One region of the Luteibacter yeojuensis genome, then DNA from elsewhere that is predicted to be linked to it. Evidence: predicted binding sites of a transcription regulator. Region 1 holds the regulator's gene; the other holds the start of a gene.
What was found. Region 1 encodes FliA, which starts transcription of late flagellar genes. Its sites were predicted from a motif close to TAAAGTTTNNCNNNCNNNGGCCGATAA; they were not measured.

Region 1 (3,404 bases):
TCGTTGAGGAGATCGAGCGACTCCAGCAGCGCGTCCATGAAGCCGGCGTTGAGCACGACGGCCCCGTTGCGCGCTTCGTTGAGCAGATCCTCGGCGCGATGGCACAGCTCCACCATCGGGTTCAGGCCGAGGAAGCCCGCGCCGCCCTTCACGGTGTGGAAGGCGCGGAACACCGCGTTCAGCAGGTCGACGTCGCCCGGCGACGACTCGAGGTCCACGAGCTGTTCGCCCAGGCTCTCGAGCAGTTCGCGTGCCTCGATCAGGAAGACGTTGAGCAGCTCGTTGTCCAGCTCCACGCTCATAGGGCGCTCAGAAGCCGAATTCGCTGAGGAGGCGATCCACTTCGTCCTGGCTTACCTTGTCGGCGGCTGGCGCCGCCCCGCCCGCGAGGGAGCCGGTCAGGCGTACCAGTTCCACCAGCGAGGATTCGACCTTGGCCATGAACGCCTCGACCTGCGCGACGCGCTGGCCGGAGAGGTCCTGCCACGACTGGGCCTCCACCATTTCGCCGAAGCCGATGTCGCAGCTCTGCGCGAAGTCGCCCACGCGCACGGCCAGCGCCGTGGCGTTGCCGGCGAAGGCCGGGTCGGCCTGGTCGAGCACCAGCACCTCGTCGGCCTGGCGGGCGAGCGCCTGGGCCTGGGGGCGCAGCTTCTCGCTGAAGTCGAGCGTGCGATGCGCGGCCTGCGAACTCATCTCGAGTACGTCGCGCAGGTGCTTGCGCGCGTCGCTCATGTTGCCCGGCACACCGTCGTGCGAGATGTCGGCGGCGAGGCGGCGTGCGGATTCGTGCAGGTCGCGGGCGAGATGACCCAGGGCCAGGAACAGGTGCTGCTCGCGGGTGCGGAGGAGGTTGTCGAGCGCCTGCTCGAAGGCGGCCGGGTCATCTGCGTCGAGCAGCTCGCGCAGTTCGGGAGCCACGTCGTGGCCGGTGGAAAGCATCGTGTTCATGGGTCGTTCCTTAGCCCGCGGCCGCAGCGAGACGTTCGAAGATCTTGTCGAGTTTTTCCTTCAGCGTGACCGCGGTGAACGGCTTGACGACATAGCCGTTCACGCCGCTCTGCGCGGCGGCGATGATCTGGTCGCGGTTGTTCTCCGCCGTGACCATCAGCACCGGCAGGGCCTTGAGCGCGGCGTCGGCGCGAATCGCGCGGAGCAGGTCGATGCCGGTCATGTTCGGCATGTTCCAGTCGGTGACCACCAGGTCGAACGGCTGCGCGCGCAACACCGCCAGGGCGGCATTGCCGTCCTCGGCCTCCTGGATCAGGGTGTTGGTGAACCCCAGCTCCACCAGGAGGTTCCTGACGATGCGTCGCATGGTGGAGAAATCGTCCACCACGAGGATCTTCATGTTCTTGTCCAAAACTTCTCTCCGCCTTGCTGCTGCGCGTTCGTCAATGCTTTTCTTTCCAACCCGACATGCGTGCGCGGAGGCGGATGAGGGCCTGGCCGTGGATCTGGCACACCCGCGATTCGCTCACACCCAGCACCGCGCCGATTTCCTTCAGGTTGAGTTCTTCATCGTAGTACAGCGACATGACCAGCTTTTCGCGCTCGGGCAGCCCGTCGATGGACTGCGCCAGCGCGTCGCGCAGGCCTTCCTGTTCAAACAATCCGTCCGGACCCGCGGCATCCGGGTCGGCCACGTCGATCGCGGCGCCTTCGTCGCCTTCGGGCGCCGTCAGGCTCAGCAACCGCGCGCTCGCCGCGTCGGCCAGGATCTGGTTGTATTCCATGGCGTCGATGCCCAGCCGCTTCATCACTTCCGCGTCGTCGGCGTCGCCACCCGTCTCGTTTTCGATCTGCCTCGTCACCTCCGCGACCTCGCGCAACTTCCGATGGACGGAACGCGGGGTCCAGTCCGTCTTGCGCAGTTCGTCCAGCATGGCGCCACGTATGCGGATACCCGCATAGGTTTCGAAGCTGGCCGCGCGAGTCGGCGAGTAATTTCTTGCGGCCTCGAGCAGTCCGATCATCCCGGCCTGCATGAGGTCGTTTGCGTCCACGCTCGGCGGCAGCCTGCCCATCAGGTGATAGGCGATACGGCGCACCAGCGGCGCGTGGGTCTTTACCAGTTGATCCGCCGGGATACGCGTGATCTCGAGATATTCGGTCGCGACGCTCACAGTGGCAGCCCTCCTCCCAAGTGGGACCGCTCGGCGAAAAAGCCGATGCGGCCCTGTGCCCGGGGCTCGGGTTCACCCCATGTATCGACCGACCTGGCCAGATTCTTGAATCCGACCGCGGACCGGCTGCTCGGCCAGGCGTCGACCACCGCCGACTGGCGGCGGATGGCCTGGCGCAGGTATTCGTCGTGCGGGACCATGCCCATGAAATCCAGGGACACGTCGAGGAAGCGGTTGGTCACCCGCGCCAGCTTCTCGAACAGCTGGCGGCCCTCCTGGGCGTGGCGGACCATGTTGGCCACGATGCGGAAGCGGTTCACGTCGAATTCCCGGCTCATGACCTTGATCAGGGCGTAAGCGTCGGTGAGCGAGGCCGGCTCGTCGCAGACCACCACCACCACCTCGTCGGAAGCCGCCGCGAACATGGACACACTGTCGGAAATGCCGGCCGCGGTGTCCACGATCAGGTACTCCGGCGCCAGCGGGTATTCGTCGAAGGCCCGGATGACCGCCGCGTGCTCGATGTTCGGCAGCTGCGCCATGCGCCGCGCGCCGGAGGTGGCCGGAATCACCTTCAGGCCGTGGGCGGCCTCGAGGATGAGGTCCTCGATCCGGCACTCCCCTTCCAGCATGTGGCCCAGGTGGCGGGTGGGCTGCAGGCCGAGCAGGACGTCGATGTTCGCCATGGCGAGGTCGGCGTCGAGCAGGAGGACATCACGGCCGCCCATCGCGAGCGCCATGCCGAGGTTGACCGCCACCGTGGTCTTGCCCACGCCACCCTTTCCACCGGCGATCGCGATGCTGCGGGTGGGGCGACGGTCGGCGAGCCAGTTGAGTCCGGCGGCCTGGGTGGAATCGACGTGTGTGCTCATGAAGGAAGTCACTGCCCGTGTGTTTCTGTCTATGGTCCGTTAGGCCGCTTAAGCCAGGGCCGGCGCAGCCGTGCCGAAACGTTCGGCAAGCAAGGCGTCGTCGGGTTCTTCGTTGCGCTGCTTCAACAGCTGTGCCGCGAGGCAGACGAGCTTGCGCGCATCGGCCGAGGCGATGTCCTCGGGTACGCGCTGACCGTCCGTCGTGTAGTCCAGCGGCATGTTGTGGCGGATGAGGGCCGAGAGCGCGCCGCCGATGAGCGGCGCCTCGTCGAGCTTGGTGAGGATGGCGGTCTGCGGCGCCAGCGGCGCGTAGGCCCGGATGGCGCCGTCGATGGCCTGGGCCTGCGCGTTGGCCGCGAGCACCAGGCAGACGCGCACGTCGGAGGTGGCGCGCAGCGTCTCGAAC
Region 2 (3,404 bases), on a different contig from region 1:
GGTTGGTCTGGAAGGCGATTTCGTCGATGAGGCTGACGATGTCGGAGATCTTCTTGCTGGAGGAGTTGATCTCGCGCATCGCGACGACCGTCTGGGCGACCACATCGCCGCCCTTCTCGGCCTGCTCGCGGGCACCGCGGGCCAACTGGTTGGCGTGGCTGGCGTTCTCGGCGTTCTGCTTCACCGTGGAAGTCATTTCCTCCATCGACGAGGCGGTTTCCTCGAGGCTGGAAGCCTGTTCCTGCGTGCGCTGCGAGAGGTCGTCGTTGCCGCGCGAGATCTGCTGCGCGGCAGTGCTGACCGAGCCGGCGCCATGGCGTACTTCGGAGACGATGGCGCTCAGGCGCTCGTCCATGGCGCGGAACGCGGCCTGCAACTGGCCCAGTTCGTCGTTGCGCGTGACCTTCACGTCATGGCCGAGCTTGCCCTCGGCGATGAGGTGGGCGACGGCGACCGTCTGCGACAGCGTGCGGATGATCGAGCGGATGACCAGGACGGCGATCAGCAGGCTGATACCAAGACCCAGGACCAGCGCGATGACGCTCAGCGTGCGGATCGTCTTGTACTGCGCGGATTCCTTGGCGAAGATGGCCTCGGCCTCGATGCGCTTGCCTTCCATGAGTTTCTGCAGCTGTTCCTGGCGATCCATCAGCAGCGGACGCACCTGGAGTTCGAGGATGTCGGTGGCACCTTCGTCGCCCTGGTTCAGCGCATCGAGCATGTCGCTCTTGCCCTGGGTGTACTCCTCGTTGGTGGCCTGCCACTTGTCGTAGTACTTCTTGATGTCGGCGGACATCGGGACCTTGCTGAACTGCGCCTTCACCGCATCCATTTCGGTCTGGTACTTCTGGAATTCCGCGACCTTCTGCTTCACCTGGTCCGGCTTGCCGACCTTGGAGGCGGCCTCGCCGAGGACAACGAAGGACATGAGCGAGTTCGTGTTGATCCGCGCGAGCATCTCCGACGGCGCCAGCTCTTCCTCATAGATCTTGCGCATGCCTTCGTTCTGGAAGTGCATGGCACCGAGGCCGACGGCCGCGCCGCCGATCAGCATGAGCGTGAGCAGGCCGAGCACGCCGTACAGGCGTCCGCGGATGGTCAGGGCGGGCATTTTGAACTTGAACTTCTTCATTGCGGTTCCAATCGGCAAGGTGCGGCAAGGGCAAACCAGGCATCACGGCGGGCAGGCCTTGCGGCCTCCCGGCGTTCGTACGCTCAGGCGACGGCTTTCACTTCCGGCGAGGCGAGGGCCGCCTCGAGCATCTGGGCATCCTGCGGCTGGAGCAGGCGATCCACGTCGAGGAGCAGCACCATGCGCTCGCCGACGGAAGTCAGGCCCTTCAGGTATTCGGTATCGACGGTGGTGCCCATATCCGGCACCGGACGAACGGCACCCGGGGCGACGTCGACGACGTCGGACACCGCATCCACCACCACGCCGAACTGCCGGCCGGCGACCATCACGATCACGCAGACGGTAGTGGCCGTGTATTCCTCGCGGGCGAGGCCGAAGCGGAGACGCAGGTCCAGCACAGGAACGATGGCACCACGGAGGTTCAGCACGCCGAGGACGTAGGACGGCGCCTGCGGAATGCGGGTGACCGGTGTCCAGCCACGGATTTCACGGACGGCGAGGATGTCGACGCCGTATTCCTCGTTCCCGAGGTTGACGGTGAGGTACTGCGCGGCCTCGTCGGACGCGGCGCTGGCGGTGCTGGCTTGCTCGTTCATGTCGTTCCCACGGCGGATCGGATCGGCGGTTCGGGACCCCTTCCCAAGGGGTATCGGCCGCGGCCGTTGGAACTTGAGGGGGAATGTCCGGCCTGGAGCCGTTGTAGGAGCCGCTATAGCGGCGAGAGCACTCTGCCGCGGTGTCGCGAGATCTCCTCGCCGCCATAGCGGCTCCTACAGGTAGGGCATCGCTGAAGCCCAGGCGGGATCAGGCCGCCTTCTTCCGGCCCTGCATCCGGACAAGGCCGGTCACATCCGCAATCAGCGCCACCGAGCCGTCGGCCAGGATGGTCGCTCCGGAAATCCCCGCCACACGGCGGTAGTTGGCTTCCAGCGACTTCACCACCGCCTGCTGCTGGCCGATCAGTTCGTCCACGAACAGGCCGATGCGGGTGCCCTCGCCTTCCACGACGATCACGATGCCCTCGTCGATCGCCAGGCGGCGGCCATCACAGCCGAACACGTCGAACAAGCGGACGATCGGCAGCCAATGGTCGCGGAAGCGGAACAGCTCGCCGCCGCCGGCCACGCTGCGGATGGCATCCGGTTTCACCTGCACCGATTCCACGATGGACACCAGCGGCACGATGTAGGTCTCCTCGCCCACCGCGGCCGTGAGGCCGTCGATGATCGCGAGCGTGAGCGGCAGCGTGATCGTGAAGGTGGTGCCGCTGCCCTGGGTGCTGCGGATGCCGACCGTGCCGCCGAGGTCCATGACGTTACGGCGCACCACGTCCATGCCCACGCCACGGCCCGAAAGGTCGGTGGTGGCGGCGGCCGTGGAGAACCCGGCCTCGAAGATCAGTTCGGCCACCGCCTCGTCGGACATGCCGTCGCCCGACGTGATGATGCCGCGCTGCACGGCCTTCGCCACGATGGCGTCGCGGTTCAGGCCCGCACCGTCGTCGGCCACTTCGACCACGATGGAACCGCCGCGGTGGAAGGCCTCCATGCGCAGCGTGCCCGTGTCCGATTTGCCGGCGGCGAGGCGCCTGGCCGGACCTTCCAGGCCATGGTCGATGGCATTGCGCACAAGGTGGACCAGCGGATCGCCGATCTTCTCAAGCACGGTCTTGTCGAGTTCGGTGGTCTCTCCGCGCAGGTCGAGCACCACCTTTTTGTCCAGCTTCTGCGCCAGGTCGCGGACCAGGCGCGGAAAACGGTTGAACACCGTGCTGATGGGCAGCATGCGGATGCTCATGACGCTTTCCTGCAGCTCGCGCGTATGGCGGCTCAGTTGGGCGAGCCCGTGGCGCAGCATTTCCAACTGCGACGCATCCACGCCGTCGTGGAACTGGCTGAGCATCGATTGGGTGATGACCAGTTCGCCCACGAGGTTGATCAAGGTATCGATCTTCTCGATGCCGACGCGGACGGAACTGGATTCGCTGTTCGCGGTCACGTCGCGCACGGCACGCGGCGCGGACGGGGCCGTCGGAGCGGCGGCGACCGGTACCGGCGCGGCGACACGCGGCGTCAGGCTGAGGTCGCAATCGCCGTCCACCCAGTCGAACACACCTTCGACGGCAGCGCGCTTGGCGCCGGCGTCGAGGTGGAGCGTCCAGCCGAGATAGGACGAGGAGGCGTCCATGTCGGCCAGCGCGGGAAGCTTGCCGGCGTCGCATTCGACGCGCAGCGGACCCAGGGCGCCGAGTTCGCGGAACATGCGCGCC

Region 2: the regulator FliA is predicted to act here: its motif matches at 1,782-1,808, upstream of HBF32_RS00455 (chemotaxis protein CheW).

What each region holds. Positions count from the first base shown of each region.
Region 1 covers NZ_JAAQTL010000002.1:104,599-108,002, forward strand. Annotated here, with positions in the region: gene HBF32_RS15345 (chemotaxis protein CheA) at 1-302, opposite strand, end outside; gene HBF32_RS15350 (protein phosphatase CheZ) at 310-951, opposite strand; gene cheY (chemotaxis response regulator CheY) at 962-1,363, opposite strand; gene HBF32_RS15360 (RNA polymerase sigma factor FliA) at 1,395-2,126, opposite strand; gene HBF32_RS15365 (P-loop NTPase) at 2,123-2,998, opposite strand; gene flhF (flagellar biosynthesis GTPase FlhF) at 3,047-3,404, opposite strand, start outside.
Region 2 covers NZ_JAAQTL010000001.1:103,005-106,408, reverse strand. Annotated here, with positions in the region: gene HBF32_RS00460 (methyl-accepting chemotaxis protein) at 1-1,132, opposite strand, end outside; gene HBF32_RS00455 (chemotaxis protein CheW) at 1,216-1,731, opposite strand; gene HBF32_RS00450 (chemotaxis protein CheA) at 1,940-3,404, opposite strand, start outside.